DNA from 3 places in the Aquamicrobium sp. YD-1-mutant5 genome. Region 3 is predicted to be linked to each of the others. Evidence: predicted binding sites of a transcription regulator. Region 3 holds the regulator's gene; each other region holds the start of a gene.
The links. Region 3 encodes LexA, which represses DNA repair genes until DNA is damaged. Its sites were predicted from a motif close to TGTTCNNNNTGTGTTCNG; they were not measured.

Region 1: AC5XE7_RS07360 (ImuA family protein) is a predicted target of LexA. The motif match lies at 3,221-3,238, and genes of this name have one in related genera.
Region 2: AC5XE7_RS13170 (PA0069 family radical SAM protein) is a predicted target of LexA. The motif match lies at 2,295-2,312, and genes of this name have one in related genera.

The regions. Positions count from the first base shown of each region.
Region 1 is NZ_JCAKKP010000003.1:608,782-613,763, forward strand. It holds gene AC5XE7_RS07350 (error-prone DNA polymerase) at 1-854, opposite strand, end outside; gene AC5XE7_RS07355 (Y-family DNA polymerase) at 851-2,296, opposite strand; gene AC5XE7_RS07360 (ImuA family protein) at 2,238-3,200, opposite strand; gene AC5XE7_RS07365 (metallopeptidase family protein) at 3,373-3,795, shown strand; gene AC5XE7_RS07370 (YunG family protein) at 3,792-4,136, shown strand; gene AC5XE7_RS07375 (DUF1737 domain-containing protein) at 4,236-4,445, opposite strand; gene AC5XE7_RS07380 (HpcH/HpaI aldolase/citrate lyase family protein) at 4,476-4,982, opposite strand, start outside.
Region 2 is NZ_JCAKKP010000008.1:99,223-104,204, reverse strand. It holds gene rnhB (ribonuclease HII) at 1-656, opposite strand, end outside; gene AC5XE7_RS13170 (PA0069 family radical SAM protein) at 1,070-2,221, opposite strand; gene AC5XE7_RS13165 (glycosyltransferase family protein) at 2,340-2,948, shown strand; gene AC5XE7_RS13160 (diphosphate--fructose-6-phosphate 1-phosphotransferase) at 3,067-4,230, opposite strand; gene AC5XE7_RS13155 (L,D-transpeptidase) at 4,318-4,982, opposite strand, start outside.
Region 3 is NZ_JCAKKP010000001.1:345,999-350,980, forward strand. It holds gene AC5XE7_RS01675 (ComEC/Rec2 family competence protein) at 1-1,455, shown strand, start outside; gene lexA (transcriptional repressor LexA) at 1,792-2,511, opposite strand; gene AC5XE7_RS01685 (molybdopterin molybdotransferase MoeA) at 2,623-3,828, opposite strand; gene moaC (cyclic pyranopterin monophosphate synthase MoaC) at 3,830-4,333, opposite strand; gene trpC (indole-3-glycerol phosphate synthase TrpC) at 4,339-4,982, opposite strand, start outside.

The sequences.
Region 1 (4,982 bases), on a different contig from region 3:
TCGTCGGGATAGTTGTGCTGCAACTCGGACAGCGAAAAGGACAGCGTCGCTGCAAAGCGCCGTGTCTCGGCCAGCGCCTGTGGGTGCAGCCTGAACAGCCGCGCCATCTCGGCCGGTTCCTTCAGATGTCGTTCGGCATTGGCACCAAGCGCGAAGCCGGCCTCAGCAACCGTCGTCCTGAGCCGGATGGCGGTGAGCACGTCCTGAAGGGGCCGCCGTTCGGCAGCATGATAAAGCACGTCATTGGTCGCCATCAGCGGCAGGCCGGCCTGATCGGCAAGGGCCTCAGCCTGCGCCAGCCGGAAGCGGTCATTGCCGCGATAGTCGGGCGCGACAGCCAGCCAAAGGTTGCTGCCGAAACGGTCTTTCAGCCGGGCAAGCAGGGCAAGGGCTTCGGCAGGAGGCCCCAGTGGATCGGGCAGGATGGCGAGCGAAATATCGTCGCCCCACTCCAGCAGATCGTCCAGATAAAGCAGCGAAACACCCTTTTCGCTTCCCTCGCGCAGATTGCCTGTCGTCAGCAGCCGGCACAGATGCCCCCAGCCCCTGCGGTTCTGCGGATAGGCGAGCACGTCGGGCGTGTCATCGGCGAAGGCCAGCCGGCAGCCGGGATGATAGGGCAGCACATGCGCTTCGCCTTTTTCCGAAAACCGGATCGCCTTCGACTGGCTCCACGCCCGCACCACACCCGACACCGTGTTGCGATCCGCCAGTCCCATGCCGGCATGGCCCAGCGCGCAGGCCGTCACCACAAGCTCTTCCGGCCGCGAGGCCCCGCGCAGCAGCGAGAAATTCGACTGCACGCCGAACTCGATATAGGCGGGCACGCCGCTTCCGGCAGCAGAAGCGTTCATGCGAACAGCCCGTGCATGAACCAGCGCGGCGGCGGCTGGCCGGCTTCATGATGGCCGAGCCGATAGAGCCAGTAGCGGCGGCCTTCGCTGTCCTCGACGCGGTAATAATCGCGCTCCGGCACCTCTTCGCCATTGCGCCACCATTCGGGGGCGATGCGCTCCGGCCCTTCGGCGCGCACCACGCTGTGCAGGGCACGCCGCCAGCGGAACCGCATCGGCGGGCCTTCCGGCAATTCGGTGGCCGGCACCTCGACCGGCTCGGGCCGGCCGAACAGGCGCACCGGCCGCTCCAGCAGCGCGGGCCGAGACACGCCTGCGGTGCCGGCCTCGGGAAGCTTCCCGGCAAAGGGTTGCAGGGCGACGGCCCGTTCGGGAACATGGCTCCCGACCGCCACCGGCTGCATCACGGCCCCGCGCCCCAGCCTTGCCCGCACGCGGTCCGCGAACAGGGCGAGATCCTCCTCCCCCGTGCCGGCCTCACCGGAAAGATCCGTCTGGCGCATGTCGAAAGGCGCGGTCGAAAAGGCGGCAAGGCGCACGAGATCGAAGCCGTAACCGGCGTCGAAATCGCCGCCGGCGGCGGCCAGCCTTTCGCGAAACAGCTTGTGAATCCTGTCCGGGTCGCGCAGCGGCAGCGATGCGGCAACAGCGATGCGGCTGACCGCGCCATCGACCCTGAACAGCGACAGGCCAAGCTGCCGCGCACCCTCGCCGCGCCGCTCCAGATCGCCTTTCAGCGACAGGGCCAGTATCTGCACCAGCCGCTCGATGTCCTCGGTAAGCACGACCGGCTCGGCCAGTTGCCGCTCCACGACCAGCGCCGGCACCGGCAGGCGCGGCGACACCGCCTCGTCGACGCGGCCAAGCGCCTGATCGAGACGCAGCATCAGGTGCCGGCCGAAGCGGCGGGCAAGCGGCGCGCGCGGTGCGGCTATGATCTCGCCAATGCTGCGCAGGCCGACACTGTCGAGCCCCGTGCAGAGCTGTGCGTCAAGGCGCAGCGCCTGCGGCGGCAGCCGTGCCAGCAGGTCTGTCTCGGCACCCGGTGCGACCACCAGCCTTCCCTGAAACCGCGCCGCCGCCCATGCGGCCCCGGGCGTCGAGGCAAGGCCGGCACGCACGTCAAAACCCTGATCGAAGAATTGCGCCAGCACCATCTCCAGCATCGGCTTCTCCCCGCCGAACAGCGCGGTGCAGCCGGTGACGTCGAGAAACAGCCCGTTCTCGCCGTCCAGCGCCACCAGCGGCGTGTAGCGGTCACACCAGTCGGCAAGCGCTTCCAGCAGGCGGCGCTCGCCTGCCGGATCGGCTTCGACCACATCGAGGGCCGGATGCATGGCCCGCGCATCGGCAAGGCCCATGCCGCGCTTCAGGCCCAGCGCCTCAGCCCGTGCGTCGAGGGCCGCGACCTGCACCGTGTTGTGACGCTGCAGGCTCAGCACCAGCGGTGGATGCGCCTTGTGTGCGGAACGCCACGACCTGCCCAGACGCCGGCGCAGCACCCGCTCCGCGGCCAGATAGGGAAACCACAGCGACAGGATCCGCTGTTCCGATTTGCGGATTTGCTCTTTCGGTGAAACGGCAAGCATCGGAATTCCACTCCAGTGTGAACAGGCCCGGCAGGACGGCAGGGGATTTGTCGAGCGAGACGGCGAAGGCAGGCAGGCCGATGGAGCCTTCGAGCGGGCCGGCAAGCGTGCTGCGCATGCCGGACGATGCCGGCGAGACGACAAGGCGCACGGGAGCTGCGGTGGCTTCAGGCCGTGCCGCCTGACGCAGGAGCAGCACCGGCCGGCCGGCCGCCTGCGCGCGGCGATGCAGGCGGCGCGTGGCGGTGAGGTCGAGCCTTTCGGGGTTGCCGTGCACTTCCACCACCACGGCGGCCAGCTTCTGCAGCGGAATTGCCTCCTCCGCCACCCACAGCGCATCGGCAAGCTTCGGTGCCTGCGCCAGCAGAAGCCGCTCCGGCGCAAGACCTGACAGCGCCTGCGCGCCCACGACATGGGGAAGGCCGGCCTCATGCAACACACCCGACATGCCGACCCACAGCACGAGGCCCGGTTCCTTCGCCTGCCCCAGCAGCAGACCGGCCAGAGCCAGCGCAAAACCGGCGACCGCACCGGCATCGCGCGTTTCACGACCATGGATCTCGGTCAGCGCCGCCCGCATGAGCCCGCCGCCGAGCAGCCTGTCGAGACTGCCGACGCCGATGGGCAGGCGCGGGGCCTCCCCTTCGCCTTCCGCTCCCACAGGCACTTCAAGGCGCTGCGGCAGCGCGCCTTCAATTCTCGCAATTTCCCGGCGCAGGGCAAAAACGGCGTCCCGCGCCACGGCGCGATTCGCCATGGCGGTCGATCTCTCTTATTTGTTCCTGTTATGTTCTTATAGATTCCAGAGCCGAACTCAGGAGTCAAGCAGACAAGATAAGAATTTATTCCTTCGAAAGACCCTGCCTGTGCATCAGCGTTTGCCCAGCCGCGCGCAAAAGCCTATATGCCGCGGGAAAGAAGGACGAAGCATGGCCCGCATCTACAAGACACGCACCTGGCACGGAGAACTCTCCCCCTCGCTGGAGGAAATGGAGATGCTGGCGCTGGAGGCCTATGCGCATCTGCCCGAGGAATTCCGCACGCTGACCGGCGAGATCATCATCCAGGTGGCGGAATTCCCGACCGACGAGATCATGGACGATCTGGCGCTGGAAACGCCTTTCGATCTGCTCGGCCTGTTCGAGGGACGCGGTATCGCCGAACGCTGGAACCCCGCCACGGGCGAGGGGCCGAACCGCGTCACCCTCTACCGGCGCGCCATCCTCGATTACTGGGCCGAGAACGAGGAAACGCTGAGCGACATCGTCACCCATGTGCTGATCCACGAGATCGGCCACCATTTCGGCCTTTCCGACGACGACATGGAGCGCATCGAAGCGTCGTCGGAATGACGAAAGGCAGCGAAATCATACCACTGGAACTATATGCAAGGCTCATGGCGGCATGGAGCGCGGAGACTTACAGCCGGTGGCGAGCGGATAATCCGGCCACAGGCCAGTGCAGCGTCACCGCACTTGTGGCGCAGGATATGCTGGGCGGCGACATTCTCAAGACCCGGACGCCGGACGGCACGCGCTTCTACAACCGGATCGGCGGGATAAAGTGGGATTTCACCATCAGCCAGTTCGATCGGCCGATCCCGTTCGAGGACCTGTCCTCAAGCCGCGAAGAGGCGATGGCGGATACCTATTCCGCGCAATATGAGGCGCCCAAAACCCGGCTGGGTGTTTAGATCATGTTGCAGTCAGACCAAATCGTCTGACGTCGCATAAATACGGCAAAGAACGAGACCAGAGCAGCATTCGTCAGAACGCCCGCTGCTCCGGGCCCTTTACCAGTCGCTGAGCTTCGTTTCGCCGGGCTCATACTCCTGCCCCTCGACATCCTTCACCACCGCCTGCCCGCAGCGCATGACCTTTTCTTTTTTGTCATAGGCATAGGTGGGCGAGCCGTAGAGATGCCAGCCCTTGTTCAGGGCAGCCGTCACCTTGTGGCAGAAGGTGGCGTCATCGACGGCGGTCAGAAAACGGTAGAGTCGCATCGTATCTTCCTGTGAGAAACGGAGGCGCCATCATGCAGCGATGGCGGCCGCTTTCGCCAGCAGTTTTTCGGCCTGCGCCAGATGCAGGCGCTCCACCATGCGCCCGTCAAGAGCGATCACGCCCTTGTCCCGGTTTTCGGGATGCGCGAAGGCATCGACAATGGCCTGTGCCGCGGCAAGGGCGGAAGGCTCAGGCGAAAAGGCAGCATTGGCGGCCTCGATCTGGGAAGGGTGGATCAGCGTCTTGCCGTCGAAGCCCATGCTGGCCCCTTCCGCGCATTCCCGGAGAAATCCTTCGGCATCACGGAAATCATTGTAGACGCCATCGAGCATATCGAGCCCGCCGGCACGCGCGGCGAGCAATATCTGCATCAGCCACGGCATCACATAACGCCGGTCGGGCTTAAGCGAGACGCCGGTTTCCTTGGCGATGTCGTTGGTTCCGATCACGAAGCAGGAAAGCCGCGAGGCGGGATCGCGCCCGAGCTCGGCGATGGCGCCGCTGTTCATCAGCCCCCGGGGCGTCTCGATCATCGC
Region 2 (4,982 bases), on a different contig from region 3:
CCTTCCGCTTTGCGGAAAGGGGCGAAGGAAATCCGGTGCAGCCGCTTTACCGGACCGTGAGCCTTGATGGCCGTGCGATGGCGGGCCGTTGCGTAACCCATGTGAATCTCGAACCCGTATTGGGCATGTATCCGCCCGCAGTCGGCCATCATGCGGTCGCGCATCACCTTGGCGACGATGGAGGCTGCGGCAATGGATTGCGAGCGCTGGTCGCCTTTGACCAGTGCGCGGCCGAGGCAGGGCAGGCCGGGTGGTACGTCACGGCCATCGGCGAGCGCAAGCTTCGGCTGAACGGAAAGAGCGCAGACGGCGCGGCGCATGGCTTCAAGGCTGGCCTTGCGGATATCGCCGGCATCGATGCTCTCGGCGCAGACGGAAGAGATGCCGACAGCGCGGGCCGCACTCAGCACCGTTTCGAACAGGGCTTCGCGCTGGGCATGGCTGAGGCGTTTGGAATCGTCCAGCCCCGGCGGAATATTGTCTGGGTCCAGCACCACCGCCGCCGCCACAACAGGACCCGCGAGGGGACCCCGCCCCGCCTCATCCATGCCTGCCACAGGCCACAGGCCTTCGGCTCTTGCCGATGTCTCGAATGAGAAATCGGGGCGCTGGACGATATCGAAGAGAAGTGGAGAATCGGGGCGTAAGCGAACCATGATGCGGCGAAGTTCGCACTGGCCCCGATTCTCCGCAAGCCCCTGCCGCCGAGGGGAGCGGCGGGCAGGGGAAGCCGGAGGCGGGGGGAACGCCTTCCGGCCGAAGACAAGCCGGGACGACGGCTTGTCAGGACGAACATTCAAGAGCAGTCCTGCTCTCCACAGAAACCCTCTCAGCCCTTGTCTCACTCAACTCCAAACACAAACCGCTGCCGATCCAGCCGACCCGATTTTGCTCGAATGGCTACAGGAAACACATACGCTGGTGCCGTTCTCCCGGGTGTGCGCCAGCGCCGTTGCAATCTGTTCCGAAGCTTCGGGGGACAAGATCCGGTTCCCGCTTCTTCGACGTCTTTCTGGCCGGGCAGACATCAGGCCGGCCTTCGCCTTCCAAACCCGACCTGCCCCCGGTTTCAGAGCAGCATCAGCTGTTCGCTGTGCTTCCCGGCTACGAACTGGTCGGTTCGCAGACTGAGGCGCTGTGTATTGAGGCCAAGTTTTTTGGCTGCAATCTCAAAACGCCGGCCGATCTGCCATGCGTAGGGGCCGGCGCCTTTCATGCGCTTGCCCCATTCCGCGTCATAGTCCTTGCCGTCGCGCATGGAGCGGATAAGGGACATGACGTGCCTGTAGCGGTCCGGATAGTTGCGCAGCAGCCAGTCCTTGAAGATGGGCGCCACTTCCAGCGGCAGGCGCAGCACCACATAGCCGGCCTCGCGCGCTCCGGCGGCGCGTGCCGAATCGAGGATGCGCTCCAGTTCCTGATCGTTGAGTCCCGGGATGATCGGGGCCACCAGAACGGATGTCGGGATGCCCGCATCTGTAAGCTGCCGAATGGTTTCCAGTCGCTTGGTCGGCGTCGCCGCGCGCGGTTCCATCGTGCGGGCCAGCCTGCGGTCCATGGTTGTGACCGACAGGGCCACCTTGGCAAGGCCCCGCTCCGCCATGCGTGCCAATATGTCGATGTCGCGGGTGACCAGCGCCGACTTGGTGACGATGCCGACCGGATGGCCGCGCGCCTCCAGCACTTCCAGTATCTCGCGCATGATCCGGTACTGCTTCTCGATTGGCTGGTACGGATCGGTGTTGGTGCCGATGGCGATGGTGCGCGGCGTGTAGCCTTCCTTCGACAGTTCCTTGTCCAGCAGGCGCGCCGCATCCGGCTTGGCAAACAGCCTGGCCTCGAAATCCAGCCCCGGCGACAGGCCCATATAGGCATGGGTAGGGCGTGCGAAGCAGTAGACGCAGCCATGCTCGCAGCCGCGATAGGGGTTCACCGAACGGTCAAAGGAAATGTCGGGGGAGCTGTTGCGGGTGATGATTGTGCGCGGCCGTTCCACCTGAACTTCCGTCTTGAACGGCGGCAATTCCTCGAGGCTTTCCCAGCCATCGTCGAACACATGGCGGCTGACCGGCTCGTAGCGACCGGAGGGATTGATGCCGGCGGCGCGCCCGCGAGCCCTGTCGGGCCTCAGGCGCAGGCCGCTCTGCTCTATCATCGCATTGGCCATTTCGCTGCGTCCCGTTCCGAAAGCTGCAACATCCGCCTGCACGATTGGTTCCATCCTGGCCTTCTCCCAAGAGGTGGGCTGAGACTGTCGAATCTCTGTTCTCATGAAATTATTCCTATCCCAAAATGAGAACAAATCAAGAACTTTGTTATGCGAACCGGGCCGGTCCGACTTGAAACTGGCGCTGTTCCAGCCTGTGGGCTATCAGGCGTTTATGCTCAGCGTCATCATCGAGACCTGCAACGACGAGGAAGCTCTGGCACGGACGCTCGCTTCGCTGGTGTCGGGTGCGGTGGAGGGGCTGGTGCGTGATGTCGTCGTCTGCGATCTGGGCTCCGGCGACTCAACACGTCAGGTCGCGGAGCATGCAGGTTGCGTGTGGACGACAGGCGGCATCGCCGATGCCGTCAAAACGGCGAAAGGCGATTGGCTGCTGCTGGTGGAACCGGGCGCGCGCCTGCTCGGCGACTGGACGGAAGCAGTGGCGGTTCACGCGGCCCGCTCCGGCACGGCAGCGCGGTTTTCGAGAGACCGGTCAAGCCGGGCACCCTTCCTCGCGCGCATCCTTTCACGGCCGGGGCCTCTGGCGCAGGGGCTGCTTTTGCCACGCAGGCAGGCCGTGGTGCTCGCGCGGCACGCAGATAGTGCCGCAGCACTCGCAAGAGGGCTCTCGCTGAAAACCCTGAAGGCTGCGATCCTGCCGGCAGCCCGCAAGGAGAAGAAGCGCGACGGGCTCTACTCCAGAGCATCGGACCGAAAAGTGGAGTCCGGTTTTCGGTGATTCCGATGCTCTCTCAGTAATTCAGATCGTCCTTTGTGCGTCCGAATTGACGCACGGCGATCTGGCAGGACGGTTGCGCGCTGAGCTGTCAGGCCATGAGGCGCAGGCTCCGTCGTTGCTACACGAAGGGCTGCCCGACCTTGTGCTTCGCCGGCACCAGCCGCTTCAGATAGGCATAGCCTTCTTCGGAAAGCCGGTTTTCCTGCCGGTGCAGGAAGCTGTCCGGCATGTGCCGCGTCTTGCCGGCAACATCGGCGAGCGGAACTCTGGCGAGGACCGTGCTGCCGTCATGCTGAAGCGCAACCGAGCCGCTGCCTTCGCTCGCAACCTGCACCGCGAAGGCGCCGGCTTCGAAGGCTTCACGGGCATCTGTCTGGCTGATGGAGCCGACATTGCCGCGCAGCAGGAAGCCGAAGGCATCTACCCGCGCGCGCTTGCCGGGAAGATGTTCGGCAAGCGCGTGTTCCAGCGCTGCGGTCAGGTCGCTGCCGGAAAGTTTCACATTGCCGTGCTGGTCGCGTTCCAGCCGCTCCGGCGGTACGAGGCTTTCCACAAGCGCTTTGCCATCGGCCGTGGAGACGCCTTCCGACACTGCGACCACGCAGCGTCCGTGGCGGTCGTAGGTCGAGCGGACATCATCGATGAAACGTGGAATGTCGAAGGCGCGTTCCGGCACATAGATGAGGTGCGGGCCGCTCATCTCGTCCTGCTGCCATGCGGCGGAAGCGGCGGTGAGGAAGCCGGCATGACGGCCCATGACGATGCCGACATAGATGCCGGGCAGGGCGCGGAAATCGAGATCGACCGACAGGAACGCTCCGGCGACGAACTCGGCTGCCGAGATAAAGCCCGGCGTATGGTCGTTTTCCACCAGATCGTTGTCGATGGTCTTGGGCGCATGCACCATGGCGATGGAACCGCCGGCCGCATCGCTGAGAATCTGCTGGGTGCCGGCGGTGTCGTTGCCGCCGATATAGATGAAGGCTTCCGCATCGACCTTCTTCAGGCCCGACAGGATCAGGTCGCAATAGGCGGCATCTGGCTTGTCGCGGGTGGAACCCAGCGCCGAACCGGGGGTGCCGGCGATGAGGCGCAGCCGTTCCTCGGGAAGGTCGGTGAGATCGGCATAATTGCTGTCGCGTATGCCGCGCACGCCATGCAGGGAACCGAGCACGCGCGCACCGGGATGGCGCTTGCGAACCTCAAGAACCGCGCCGGCCAGCGTCTGGTTGATGACCGCGGTGGGGCCGCCGCCTTGCGCGATGACGAAAGTTCTGGCCATGCTGACCTCCCGAATGCTCGAAATATATACGACTGCGCGTCTTGTATCGACGCGCAGTCGCATATTCAAACCGATTCGGGACGTGGGTCAGATAACGACCACCGGATTGCGCTTCGAGGCGCGGTTGTAGAGGTCGATGATGTCCTGATTGATCAGCCGCACGCAGCCTGACGAAACGGACTGGCCGATGCTCCACCATTCTGGCGAACCATGGATGCGGTAGAGCGTGTCCTGACCGTTCTGGAAGATATAGAGGGCACGCGCGCCGAGCGGATTGTCGAGCCCGCCGGGCTGGCCGTTCTGCCATTTGACGAGTTCCGGCCGGCGGCCGATCATCTCGCGCGGCGGCGTCCAGGTTGGCCATTCGCGGCCATACTGGATATTGGCGCGGCCCGACCACGAAAAGCCGGCCTTGCCGACGCCCACGCCATAGCGGATCGCCTCGCCGCCCGGCTGCACGAGATAGAGCAGGCATTCCTTGGTATGAACGACGATCGTTCCGGGCGCTTCGCCGGTCGGGTCGACCACGATCTGGCGGCGGAACTGCGGCTTGATCTTCTGGTAGGGCACTTCCGGAACGGAGAAGCCGCCGTCCGTCACCGCCGCATACATGACATCCGGGCTGGTGATCTGCCGGTCGACGCTGATCGAGGGGCGCATGGGCTTGATCGAGCCGGTGGAACCATAGTCGAGGTTCAGCGCATCAAAGCCCGATGAGGCTGTGCTGCAGCCGCCGACGGCCATCAGCGCGG
Region 3 (4,982 bases):
TTGTTCGCCGCATTCCCGGATTTTTCCTCCCGTCATCCGGTCAGGAAATATGCAGCCCTTACCGCGCTTTTTGCGATTTTCGCCTACCTGCTGATATCCGGCATGGTGGTGGCTGCCGTGCGCTCGTTCATCATGCTGGCCGTGATGTTGGTGGCCGTGCTGTTCGACCGCAGCGCGCTGACCATGCGCAATCTCGCTATTTCGGCGATCATCGTCATCCTGGTCACGCCCCATGAGGTGGTGGGGCCGAGTTTTCAGATGTCGTTCGCGGCAACGGCGGCGCTGGTCGGCGCCTATGCGGCATGGTCGGACTACAAGGCGCGCCGACCTGTTGCGCGGGTTTACAAAAAGTCCGGTCTCGCTCGGTCGCTGATCCGCGCTCTGGTCACCATGATGGTTGGCCTTGCCGCAACGTCCGTGGTTGCCGGCGTTGCCACGACCCTCTACGCGGCATGGCATTTTCAGCGCATTGCACCGCTCAGCCTGCTGGCCAATCTGGCGGTGATGCCCGTCGTCTCGATCATCGTCATGCCATTTGCCGTTTTTGCATCGCTCGCCATGCCTTTCGGGCTGGATGGCCCTCTCTTGCAAATCATGGGCAAGGGGCTGACGGCAGTGATTTTCCTTTCCGAAAAGATCGCGGACATGTCGCCAGTCGACGCGATCGGGCTGATTCCACCCGAGGCAGTGCTTCTGGCGACGATTGCGCTGGTGATTGCAACGATGACGACAACATGGCTGCGCCTTGTCGCACTGCCATTCGCCATAGGCAGTATGCTGACGCTTGGCTCTGCCCGAACGCCTGACATTCTCATTTCAGAAGATGCCCGGCTGATTGCCGTCGCCATGGAAGGGGGGCAGGTTGCGGTCAACCGCCCCCGCCCGAGTGCCTTCACCATGGATAACTGGAGCCGGGCGATGGATGCAGAAACGATATTGCCGCCAACCCGCGTAAAGCCGCCGGACGAGGGTATTTTTCTGCAGGATTTTATCGCTCCTGCGAGGCAGGAAAGCAAAGCAGCAGGGTTTGTATGCTCCGAGAAAACATGTGCTTTGCGCAGTCCCTCTGGTCTGCTTGTCGTGCAGGTTCAGGATGCGGGTATGGCCGCCAAAGCATGTGCCCATGCAACAGTCATCGTGATCGAGGACGCGGTGATGCGTAACCCGTGCCGAAAATCTCAGGCAATTGTGGTGACCCGTCGGAAGCTGGCGCAAAAGGGAAGTGCCGAAGTCTATCTGGAAAAGGTCGACGCTGCTTCTGGTGTTCCAGTCGGAAATTCATTGCCAATCATCGGAGAGCCAAAGGTGCGCTTCGCAATCGAAGGGGATTATCGGCCATGGCACACCCAGCGCCGATACTCGCGGGAAGCACGTGGCTTGCCGCCCTATGAGAGAAAAGTTGCCTCAGCACCTGCGGAAACGCCTGTTCTCTCAGCCCCGGACAAGATCGAATAAGCGATAAAGACAGGGCGTATCCGGAACGGTTTCCGCCTCGTCTGGCAGGTCCGTTTCTGCGGGTGGATCAAATGCAGACCCAGTTACGCAGGAAAATCGACCATCGTGACAGATAGCTGGACGGGCCGCTCGCCTATGGAGCTAAAATCTGCTCACCGATCGTACAGGTCGTAAAGTGCCCTTTAGCTATCGGCGATCAACGCTTTGAGAGCGCTCAAATGGCGACCTCAACATTTCAATCATTTCCTCAGGATGTTGTTTTAAGATGCTGATAAACAATGTTCCTCAGAACGGATGGAAGGCAAAAAATCCGGTTCGTTCTGTTTCATTTCCGGATCAGTAACGGCGGATCAATCCGACCAGCCTGCCTTGCACCTTGACGCGGTCGGGTCCGAAAATCCGGGTTTCGTAAGCCGGATTGGCGGCTTCAAGCGCGATGGAGGCGCCTTTGCGACGGAACCGCTTCAGGGTTGCTTCCTCCTCGTCAACGAGTGCCACGACTATATCGCCCGGGGTGGCTGTATCGCCGTTGCGGATGATGACGGTATCGCCATCGAAAATGCCGGCTTCGATCATGGAGTCGCCCCGAACTTCGAGGGCATAATGCTCGCCGCCCGACAGCATTTCCGGCGGCACCGAAATGGAATGTGTCTTGTGCTGGATCGCATCGATCGGAACACCCGCAGCGATCCGCCCCATCACGGGGATGGAAACCGCCGAGGCGCTGTCATCCTCATTGCTGGCGATCTGCGGCTTGCGAACATCCTTTGCCGGCTGCCCGAGGCTTCCCTGAATGACGCTGGGTGAAAATTTTCGCGCACTGTTCAGACCGGGGGCAATGGAATCTGGCAGGCGCAGCACTTCCAGCGCACGCGCCCGATTGGGCAGGCGACGGATAAACCCACGTTCTTCCAGTGCGGTGATCAGGCGATGGATGCCCGACTTCGAGGCAAGGTCCAGCGCTTCCTTCATTTCGTCGAAAGAGGGCGGAATGCCACTCTCCTTCAACCGCTCATGGATAAAGAGAAGCAGTTCATGTTGCTTGCGCGTCAGCATAGGTTCCCCCGGCAGCGGCGAATCCAGAATCGGAAAACAAACCCGGAACAAACACTATATGTTCCAGTTGTGTTCCGCAACCGCTTAAAATCAGAACGACCGGGGACGGCTTCAGCCGATCATCATCAACTGGCAGGGATCGCCGATTTCCGATGCCGGCTGGAAGGGGGCGCGTATGACCAGTCCCCCTGATGCGGCCATGGTGCGCAGCATGGAAGAATCCTGCACACCGAAGGGCGTGGCAATCAGCTGGCCGTCGCGTTCCTCAATGGCTGCACGAACATAGTCCTGACGATGGTCGTTGGCTGAAACCGGTGCCCCGAGCGTCGCTGTCCTGATGTCCTGACGGAAAGGGCGGCCGCCAAGGCGGGCGAGCAGAGGTTTCAGGAAAAGCTGCGAGCAGACGAGGCTCGCCACGGGATTTCCGGGCAGGCCCAGACATCTGATGTTGTCCATTCTGCCGAACATCAGCGGCTTGCCGGGCCGCATGGCGATCCGCCAAAAGTCGAGCGTCATGCCTTCGCGCGTCAGAACCTTGTGAACGAGATCGTGATCGCCCACGGAGGCTCCGCCAGATGTGACGATGACGTTCGCACCGGCCGCAACAGCCTGTTTCACCAGCGCCGAGATTGCATCCTCGCGATCTGGTGCGATGCCGAGATCGAGAACATCGGCGCCCACGGCGCGGGCCGCGGCTGCGATGCCATAGCTGTTGGATGAAATGATCTGACCCGGTCCCAGTTCGCTTCCAGGCAGGCGCAATTCGTCGCCGGTGGCGATGATGGCGACCAGTGGCCGTCTGACGACCGTGAGGCGCGCGTGATTGGCCGAAGCGGCGAGCGAAAGCGCGCTGGCGCGCATCAGATGGCCTTTTTCGACGAGAAGGTCGCCAGTCGTGAAATCCAGACCGGCGCGCCGCACATTGCGACCGGCAGCGGTCGGCTCACGCAGGCGGATCACGCCATCTGCCGGCCTGTCGACATTTTCCTGAATAACGACCGTATCGGTTCCCGCGGGTAGGGGCGCGCCGGTGAAGATGCGCACGCACTGGCCGGCTTCGACAGAGCCTGAAAACATGCTGCCAGCGGCCACTTCGCCGATGACGGCCAGCTCACTGCCCGTGATCTGCGCGTCGGCGCCCCGCATGGCATAGCCATCCATTGCCGAGGCGTTGAAGGGAGGCTGCGTGCGCAGCGCCACGATCGACTCGGAAAGCACGCGATCATACGCATCGTTCAGGGGCACGCTTTCACCACCGAGGGGCCCGACATCCTCCAGAAGGCGTTGCAGCGCCGTTTCCAGCGGGACCAGCGCCATGTCAGGCCTCTGCCTTGTAGTCGCCTGATTTTCCTCCGGTCTTGGAGGTAAGCCTGATGTCGGAAATGATCATCGCGCGATCCACGGCCTTGGCCATGTCGTAGATGGTGAGGCAGGCGACGGACGCAGCCGTCAGAGCCTCCATTTCAACGCCGGTCTTGCCGGTAACGCGCGCCAGAGCCTGAACCCTGAGGCCCGGCAGATCGTGATCCGGCTCAATGTCGACGCTGACCTTGGTGAGCAGCAGCGGATGGCAGAGCGGGATGAGCTCGTGCGCCTTCTTGGCGGCCATGATGCCGGCTATGCGCGCTGTCGACAGGACATCGCCTTTCTTGGCGTTGCCTGCGAGGATCATGGCCAGCGTCTCGGCCTGCATGCGAACGCTGCCCTCGGCGACGGCCTCCCGTACGGTCTCGGCCTTGCCGCCGACATCGACCATATGCGCTTCTCCGGAAGCGCCAATATGCGTCAGGCCGGTTCCGGCCGGAGAGGGGCGTTCGCTCACGGCAGCTATGCCTCGCCTGATTCGAGCCCAAGAAGAATGCGCGTGGCACTGGTAACGTCATCCTGACGCATCAGGCTTTCGCCAACGAGGAAAGTGCCGATGCCGCTCCGGGCCAGCCGCTTGCAGTCCTCATTGGTGAAGATGCCGCTCTCGCCGACGAGCAGCCTGTCGGCCGGAATCATCGGGGCAAGACGTTCGCTCGTTTCCAGCGAGGTTTCGAAGGTGCGCAGATTGCGGTTGTTGATGCCGATGAGGCGCGAGGAAAGGCGAAGCGCACGCACCGTTTCTTCCTCGTCATGCACCTCGATCAGTGCGTCCATACCGAGCGAAAAGGCGGTGTCTTCGAGCGCCTGCGCGGTGGCATCATCGACGCTTGCCATGATGATGAGGATCGCATCCGCCCCCCATGCGCGCGCCTCATGCACCTGATAGGTGTCGAACAGAAAATCCTTTCGCAGCGCGGGAAGGCTGACAGCCTCACGCGCGCGGGTCAGATATTCCGGGGCGCCCTGAAAAGACGGTCCATCCGTCAGCACCGAAAGGCAGGCGGCGGCGCCGGCCTCATAGTCCCGGGCAAGGGCGGGCGGATCGAAATCGGCCCGGATAAGGCCTTTTGACGGGCTGGCTTTCTTGATCTCGGCAATGAGCG